2 regions of the Isoptericola sp. F-RaC21 genome follow, and region 2 is predicted to be linked to the other one. Evidence: predicted binding sites of a transcription regulator. Region 2 holds the regulator's gene; the other holds the start of a gene.
The links. Region 2 encodes LexA, which represses DNA repair genes until DNA is damaged. Its sites were predicted from a motif close to TCGAACANNTGTTCGA; they were not measured.

Region 1 (4,406 bases), on a different contig from region 2:
CATCGGCGCGCTGCTGCCCGCCGACCGCGTCGTCGTCTCCGACGGCGGGCACTTCATCGGCTGGGCCAACATGTACTGGCCCGTGGCCTCGCCCGACCGGATGATGATGGTGGGCACCGCCTACCAGTCCATCGGTCTCGGCTTCCCCAGCGTCGCCGGCGCCGCCGCGGCCCAGCCGGACGCGACCGTCGTCCTCACCACCGGCGACGGCGGCGGCCTCATGGCCCTGGCCGACCTCGAGACCGCCGTGCGCACCGCCGGCGGCCGCGGCGTCGCCGTCGTGTGGAACGACGCCGTCTACGGCGCCGAGGTGCACGTCTACGGCCGCCAGGGCCTCGCCGAGGAGCCCATGCGCATCCCCGAGACCGACTTCGCCGCCCTCGCCGCCGCCGTCGGCGCGGAGGGCGTCGTCGTGCGCAGCCTCGCCGACCTCGACCGCCTCGGGACCTGGGCGCGCGAGCCCGTCGACCAGCGACGCTTCCTCATGCTCGACTGCCGGGTGTCGCCCACCGTCGTCGCCCCGTACCAGGAGGAGATCCTGCGGGTGAACCGCACGCGGTGACCGCCCACCTCAGGTCCGACATCGCGATGCACCCAGAGACCTGACCGCTCCGCTCCCCGGCAACGACAAGGGTCGTGCGCCCCACGGGTCGACGCATGACTCACCCGGACCGCTCGTCGTGGTCCGCCAGCGCCTGACGGAGGAGCGCTCGCGCCGACCAGCGCATGAGCCCCGCCGCTTCGTCGCGGGAGAGCCCCGCGATGTCGGTGAGCCAGACGAGTGCCTCGATCCCCACGGCCGTCCTGATCGCGAGGACGAGCCGACGCAGCGCGGCGGTCGGCAGGCTGCCCTCCAAGGGCGCGAGGGCCTGCTCGATCCAGGTGATCGCCCGACCGGTGCGGTACGGGTGGTGGGGTGGGCCGTCGCCATCGGGTTCGAGCGAGAGCCGGAGCTGCATGCGCAGCTCCGGCTCGTGCTGGAGAAGGATCGCCGTCAGCGCCTCGGTGAGGGCCTCCAGTCGAGCCTCGGGGTCGTCGGGCGGGTCGTCGGGGAGCAGCGATTCCGTGTCGATCTCGGGAAAGACGGCGAGGAGCAGCGCCCGCTGGTTCGGGAAGTAGCGGTAGGCGGTCGTCCGCGAGATCGCGGCGGTGTCGGCCACCTGCTCCACGGTCGGGGTCGGCCCCTCGGCGAGAAGCTCGCGCGCGGCCTCGACCAGCGCCCGCCGCGTGCGGGCCTTCTGCGCGGTCCGACCCGTACGCTCATATGGGATTGACATACCATGACGGTACTGTCATTCTCATATATAGGAGTCCATATAGCTCGGAGGCACATGATGCCGACCCAGACACCGCTCCTTCTCGCCGATCTGGACGGCGAGCACCTCCACTACGACGGTGGCCTGCTGACGTTCAAGGCGACCGGCAAGCAGACCGACGGCGCGATGCTCTTGTTCGAGGCCCGCATGCCGCGCGGCAAGGCGACGCCGCTCCACGTGCACCCGGACGCCGACGAGACCTTCAAGATCCTCGACGGCCGGATCCGCATCCATGTCGACGGCGTCGACGACCAGGACCTCTCCGCGGGGACCGTCTCCCTCGTGCCGCGCGGGACCTCGCACGCCTTCATGGTCGAGTCCGAGTGGGCCCACATCCTCGTCATCCTCACCCCGGCCAGCGCCGTCAGCGAGGAGTTCTTCCGGCTCGCCGGAACCCCCGCCGCAGATCCCGGCGACACACCACCACCACCCGACCCGGACCGCTTCGCAGCCGCCGTCGCGACCGCCGGGCTTCAGGTTCTCGGCCCGCCACCGTTCGCCGCACACACCGATTCCGCGGCGGTCGTCGCGAACGACCACTGACCCCCCCGCACGAGCCGGCCCGGCCGACGACCACAGTTGCGGCAGCTGCACGAACGCCGTGTGCAGGCTGGTCGAACAGCTGGCCGCAGCACGCTCCCCGGCGGGTGCGGGCGACGTCGTCGAGGTATCCCCATCGTTGTCCACAGATTCGAACAGGTGTTCGACATCGGGGTCGGGTTCTGGTTGGCTTGAGTCATGGCACAGCAGCCCGTCTCCGTCACAGCGCAGCATCCGTTGGATGCCGCGCTGGATGCCGCGTTGGATGCTGCCCTGGATGCGGCGGTGGACGCGCAGGTGGCGGTGAACGCGGCGGCGGGGCGGCGCACGGTCGCGCTGGCACGGGTCCTCGAGGCCGCGCAGGCGGCGCCTGGGGCGATGTTGGACCTGGGCGTGGAGTGGGTGTCGTCGGCGACGCCGGAGCGTCGCGGGTCGGTCGCGCATCGGGCGCTGGTCGCGGAGGTCGCGTGCGCGCTGGAGGTGAGCGAGCACGTCGCGCAGGGGTGGCTCGCGGACGCGGGCGTGCTGGCCGCCAAGGCCACGGCCACGTTGGACGCGTTGTGCGCCGGGTCGATCTCCTACCGGCATGCCGAGATGCTGGCGGACGTGGTCGCGGACCTGCCCGCGACGGCCGCGGCGCAGGTCGAGCAGGCTGTGCTGGGTCGCGCGGCCGGGTTGACGGCGGCCCGGTTCGGGGCACTCGCCCGCGCGGCGCGAGACCGGCTGCACCCGGTCCCGGCGGAGGTACGCCGGGAGGCCGCCGCGGCGCGGGCGGACGTGTGGGTCGACGACGGCAGGGACGGGATGTCCTGGCTGACCGCGCACCTGCCCACCCCCGTGGCCCGCGGTGTGCACGACCGCCTGACCCGCACCGCCACCCGCGCCAAGACGTCCGGTGACCCGCGCGGCGTCGGGCAGCTACGCGCCGCGACCCTGACCGCCCTGCTGCTCCACGACGAGAAGTCCCGTGACGACGGCGCACCTCCCTGCCCCGCTCCGGGCCGGGCGCCCGACCGAGCGACGGCAACACCAGTCGACCCCGGTCTGCCACCAGATCCCCTCCCTGATCCGCTCCTTGATCCGCTGGCCACGCTGGCGCGCAACGTGCGCCCGGTGGTGCATGTGACCGTCCCGGTCACCACGCTGACCGGCGACGGTGAATCCTCGGGGCTGTTGGACGGCACCATCCCGGTGGACGCGGAGACCGCACGCCACCTGGCCGCCCGAGCCCCGACGCTGCGGCGCATCCTGACCGACCCGGTCACCGGGGCGATGCTCACCGTGGACCGCCGCAGCTACGTCGTGCCCGCAGACCTGCGCGCCTTCCTGACCCAACGCGACCTGACCTGCCGGTTCCCCGGCTGCCGCGTGCCCGCCCGGCGTTGCGACCTCGACCACACGATCGCGTGGGCCGACGGTGGGGCCACCGACGCGACCAACCTCGCCTCGCTGTGCCGCAAGCACCACACGATCAAGCACGAGTCCCGCTGGCAGGTCGAGCAGCTCGAGGCCGGCGTGCTGGCCTGGACCTCTCCCCGCGGCCGCACCTACCTCACCACCCCCGGCACGGCCGACCACACCCTCACCCGGCTCGACACCTGGGCCGCCGAAGCCGCACACCTCACCCGCGAGGCACCACCGCCGAACGCGGCCCTGCCGGACAAGCAGGACGACAACGCCGGGCCGGCGACGGCGCCCACGTCACGCCCCGGGTCCACCCGCGCCGACGGCGACCACCCGCCGTTCTGACGAACGACTCACCCCGCGCCGGGCGGCCCGTCCAGCACGGTGGGCGCGTACTCGAGCAGCGTCAGCCGGCCGTCGAGGGTGCGGCTGTCCAGGAGGTCCAGCCGAACGTCGGGCCAGCCGTCGTACAGGCGGTCGTGACCGGTGGCCCCGTTGACGACGGGGAACACGACGACCCTGACCCGGTCGACGAGGCCCGCGACCAGCAGCGAGCGAGCCAGGCTCGGGCTGCCGATCGTCCGCAGGGGGACGTCGCCCTGCTTCATCTCGCGCACGGCCTCGACGGCGTCGCCGGCGACCAGCGTCGTGTTCGCCCACTCCAACGGTTCGCTGAGGGTGCTGGAGAAGACCACCTTGGGCCGGGCGGTGACCTCGGCCATCTCCTCCTCGCCGGTCTCCGCGAACTCCGCGAAGAGCCGGTAGGTCGTGGCGCCCAGCAGCGTCGTGAACTCCTGCCGACCGTCCTCCTCGAGGAACGCGAAGTAGTCCGGCCCGCCCATCCCCCACAGGCCCGGCCACCCGTCGGCGGAGCCGAAGCCGTCGAGCGAGGTGATGTAGTCGATCATCAGGTCTGCCATCGCGGGGCCTCCTCGGCCGCTGGGCTCATCCTGGTCGCCACCAGTATCTGCGCGACGCCGCGTCGTCGCGCGTGCGCACGCGCCCTCCCCGCCCGCACCATGTCGCCATGGGATGGATCAAGAACGCGAAGGCGGCGACGCTCGGCGAGGACGCGCGCAAGGCGTGGGATGCGGGCTCGCCCGTCTTCACGCCGATCCTCAACATGCCGAGCTCGAACGCCGGGCT
Region 2 (4,406 bases):
TCCCGCTCGGCCTGCCCGACGACCTGCGCGCCGCGGTGGCCGCGGTGCGCGACGCCGCGCGCGAGCTCCTCACGCGGCTCAAGCCGCAGGGCTCGGGCAAGCAGGAGGCCCCGGACGCGGGGATGAAGATGGCGCAGTCCGCCGTCCTGCAGCTCTTCGAGGTCGCGGAGCGGATGGCGGCCGAGGACACGACCGCGGACGTGCTGTGGTGCTCGCGCCCGCCGGAGAACGCGCCCTGGGCCGGCGACGGCGTGACGCGGCTGCACGCCGCGCCGCTGGCGGTGGCGGGGCTGATCCGCACGCACCTGCTGGGCGAGGCGACGGGCGTGTTCACCTCGGCGACCCTCACCCTCGGCGGCACCTTCGACCCGGTGGCGCGGTCGCTCGGACTGGCGGGTTCGGGAGGCTCCGACGAGACCGCGGACTGGGCGGGGCTCGACGTCGGCAGCCCGTTCGACTATCCCCGGCAGGGGATCCTCTACGTGGCCCGGCACTTGCCCGCGCCCGGTCGCGAGCCCACGACCGACGCCCAGCTCGACGAGATCGCCGGGCTGATCGAGGCCGCCGGCGGGCGGACGCTGGGGCTGTTCTCGTCCCGCCGGGCGGCGCTGGCCGCGGCGGAGGCGATGCGCGAGCGGCTGGACGTCCCCGTGCTGTGCCAGGGAGACGACCAGCTCCCGACGCTGGTGCAGGCGTTCGCCGCCGACCCGCCGACCTGTCTGTTCGGCACCCTCTCCCTGTGGCAGGGCGTCGACGTGCCCGGCCCGAGCTGTCAGCTGGTGCTCGTGGACCGGATCCCGTTCCCGCGGCCGGACGACCCGGTCAAGGCGGCGCGGGCCCGGTCGGTGGAGCAGGCGGGCGGCAACGGCTTCATGCAGGTCTCGGCCACGCATGCCGCGCTGCTGCTGGCGCAGGGAGCAGGGCGGCTGGTGCGCACGGGGGAGGACCGCGGCGTCGTGGCCGTCCTCGACCCCCGGCTCGCGACGGCGCGGTACGGGTCGTTCCTCACCCGCTCCATGCCGGACTTCTGGCCGACCACGGACGGCGAGCTCGTCCGCGCTGCGCTCCGGCGTCTCGACACCTAGCGTGGGGGCCGTGGACGAGACACGCAGGACGACCAAGCTCGCGATCGTCGGGGCGGGAGCGGTGGGTTCCACCCTCGCGTACGCGGCACTGGCCCGGGGCGCGGCGCGGTCCGTCGCCCTCCTGGACGTCAACCGGGCGAAGGTGGAGGCGGAGGTCCTCGACCTGCGGCACGGGGGCATGTTCATCCCGCAGGCGGAGATCGAGGGCTCGGACGACGTCGAGGTCTGCCGCGGCGCCGACATCGTGGCGGTGACGGCCGGGGCCAAGCAGAAGCCCGGGCAGAGCCGCCTCGACCTGGCCGAGGCGACGGTCGGCCTCACCCGGTCGATCCTGCCGGGGCTCCTGGAGGTCGCCCCCGACGCGGTGTACCTCATGGTCACCAACCCGGTGGACGTCGTCACGTACGCGGCGCAGGAGATCAGCGGCCTGCCCCGCGGCCGGGTGTTCGGCAGCGGCACCGTCCTGGACTCCTCGAGGCTGCGTGACGCGCTGGCCCGGCACTGCGGGGTCGCCGTGGGGAACGTGCACGCGAACATCGCCGGCGAGCACGGCGACTCGGAGATCGTGCTGTGGAGCTCCGCCACGATCGCCGGCGTGCCGCTCCTGGACTGGCGCCCGTTCCGGGGGCGTCCGCCGCTGGACGAGCCCGCCCGGCACCAGATCGCCACCGACGTCGTCGAGTCGGCCTACCGGGTCATCGCCGGGAAGGGGGCGACGAACTACGCCGTCGGCCTGGCGGCGACCCGGATCATCGAGGCGGTGCTCAACGACGAGCACCGGGTGATGAACGTGTCGTCACGCCTGGACGACTTCTACGGCATCAGCGACGTCTGCCTGTCCGTGCCCTCGCTCGTCGACCGCCGCGGCGTGGCGGAGACCATCGACACCCCGCTCTCGGACGAGGAGATCGCCGGCCTGCGCGCGTCGGCCGACGGCATGCGCGCCGTGCAGGCCCGGCTCGGCCTCTGACGGGCCCGAACCGTCAGAGGCTGCGGAGCACGGCGACGACCCGCCCGAGCACCTGCGCCTCGTCGCCCGGGATGGGGGAGTAGGCGGCGTTCTGCGGCAGCAGCCAGGTGTGCCCGTCGGCCTGCTTGAACGTCTTGACCGTGGCCTCGCCGTCGATCATCGCGGCGACGACCTCGCCGTTCTCGGCCACGGGCTGGCTGCGCACGACCACCCAGTCGCCGTCGCAGATCGCGGCGTCGACCATCGAGTCGCCCGCGACCTTGAGGAGGAAGAGGTCGCCGTCGCCGACGACCTGCCGGGGGAGCGGGAACACGTCCTCGACGACCTGCTCGGCGAGGATCGGGCCGCCGGCGGCGATCCGGCCGACCAGAGGGACGTAGGACGGTGCCTCCGCCGGCTGTGCGTCCGACGCGGCGACCGAGCCGGCGACGAACCCGGTCGCGCCGCCCTCGGGGCCGGCCTCGCCCGCCGCCGGGGTCTCGGGATCGACCACCTCGATCGCTCGCGGCCGGTTCGGGTCGCGGCGCAGGTAGCCCTTGCGCTCGAGGGTGGTGAGCTGGTGCTTGACCGACGACGGGCTCGCCAGGCCGACGGCCTCGCCGATCTCGCGCATCGTCGGCGGGTAGCCGCGCGCCTCGACCGAGGTGCGGATGGTCTCGAGCACGCGCCGCTGACGCGGCGTGAGGCGGTCGGCCGACGGCGACAGCTCGCTCACCGATGCCAGCGCGGTCGTCGAGCTCCCCGCCGTGTCCTGGGGGGTCTCGTCCTGGGTCGACCACGGCGTCGCCGCCGTCGTGGACGCCGGGGCCTGGTCCCGTCCGCTGGTCATCGCGTTCTCCGTCCTCCAGGGGCGCGGCCCGCGGGCGGGCCGATGAAATCCGACAAACCTTCCATCGCGCTGTCGGCCACTCTAGGCCAGTTCGGGGCCGACATCAAACATCTGTTCGATCAGGCCTCGACCGTGTCGCCCCGACGTGGTACACCTAGTACAGCAGTTCGACGTACAGGTGTTCGACGAACGGGTGTTCGACGAGGCGGCTCGCCTCGCGCGGCGCCACGGGACCGGAGGCAGGACGATGCAGAACGCGCACAGCACCAGCGACGCCCGCGGCTTCCTCGGCCTCGGGGGGCTCCGGCTCACCCGTAGGGGCCGGGTCGTGATCGCGGCGCTCGTCCTTCTCGTGCTCGTGGGCGCGGGGCTCGTCGGCCAGCGCGCCGTGGCCGAGGCGCCGGGCGCGGGCGTGGAGGTCCGGCTCCAGACGGTGGCGCCGGGCGACACGCTCTGGCAGTACGCGCAGTCGGTGCGCGGTGCGGGCGAGGACCTGCGCGACGTCGTCGCCGAGCTGCGCGAGCTCAACGACCTGCCGACGGCCGAGCTCCAGGCCGGCCAGGTGGTGCTGCTCCCGCAGGAGTGACGGCGTGCCGCCGCGGTGGATCCTGCTTGCGCGGACGGTCGCCCGCCGCTTACCTTGACGGGCAGCCGGGCGCCGGTCCGGAGCCGAGCGCAGGAGACCAGGATGCACTGCCCGTTCTGCCGCCACGCGGACTCGCGAGTCATCGACTCGCGCACGTCCGACGACGGCTCGTCCATCCGTCGTCGGCGCCAGTGCCCCGCGTGCCAGCGTCGGTTCACCACGATCGAGACGGCCAGCCTGTCGGTCGCCAAGCGGTCCGGGGTGACGGAGCCGTTCAGCAGGGACAAGGTCGTGGCCGGGGTACGCAAGGCGTGCCAGGGCAGGCCCGTGAGCTCCGACGACCTCGCCGTCCTCGCCCAGAAGGTCGAGGAGACCCTCCGCGCGTCCGGTCGCCCCGAGATCGAGGCGAACGAGGTGGGGCTGGCGATCCTGGGTCCGCTGCGCGAGCTGGACGAGGTCGCCTACCTGCGGTTCGCGAGCGTGTACCAGTCGTTCGAGTCCCTCGAGGACTTCGAGACGGCGATCACGTCGCTGCGGGCGGAGCGCGAGGCGCGCGCGGCATCGGCGGAGGGCGAGACCGGTGGGCCCGACGGCTCCGGAGAGGTCGGCGAGGACACGGTCGAGGAGCCCGCGACCGCAGGCCGGGGCGCCGCGGACTGAGCGGGCGCCGCGCCTGGTCCGTGCGAAATGCCTTGGCGCGGCGGAGGCCGCCGGGGCATGCTGGACGGCACCAGGTGCTGCGCGATCCTCTGCGCCAGCACACACCCCGACGGACGACGAGGTGACCGCGATGACGGACGACTCCAAGGCAAAGCCCTCCGAGGACACGAAGGCGCGCTTCCGGGAGGCGTTGGAGAAGAAGAACGCCGCCAGCCACCCGACCGCCGGCAAGGACGGCAACACCGGCCAGGTGCACGGCTCGGAGACCTCCGGGCC

Region 1: AAG589_RS16645 (HNH endonuclease signature motif containing protein) is a predicted target of LexA. The motif match lies at 2,008-2,023, and genes of this name have one in related genera.

Annotation. Positions count from the first base shown of each region.
Region 1 covers NZ_JBCFYX010000004.1:385,381-389,786, forward strand. The annotation lists gene AAG589_RS16630 (thiamine pyrophosphate-binding protein) at 1-562, shown strand, start outside; gene AAG589_RS16635 (TetR/AcrR family transcriptional regulator) at 663-1,277, opposite strand; gene AAG589_RS16640 (cupin domain-containing protein) at 1,335-1,859, shown strand; gene AAG589_RS16645 (HNH endonuclease signature motif containing protein) at 2,055-3,605, shown strand; gene AAG589_RS16650 (dihydrofolate reductase family protein) at 3,614-4,180, opposite strand; gene AAG589_RS16655 (hypothetical protein) at 4,288-4,406, shown strand, end outside.
Region 2 covers NZ_JBCFYX010000002.1:1,002,387-1,006,792, forward strand. The annotation lists gene AAG589_RS10035 (ATP-dependent DNA helicase) at 1-1,085, shown strand, start outside; gene AAG589_RS10040 (L-lactate dehydrogenase) at 1,096-2,055, shown strand; gene lexA (transcriptional repressor LexA) at 2,069-2,884, opposite strand; gene AAG589_RS10050 (LysM peptidoglycan-binding domain-containing protein) at 3,132-3,470, shown strand; gene nrdR (transcriptional regulator NrdR) at 3,573-4,130, shown strand; gene AAG589_RS10060 (DUF5302 domain-containing protein) at 4,261-4,406, shown strand, end outside.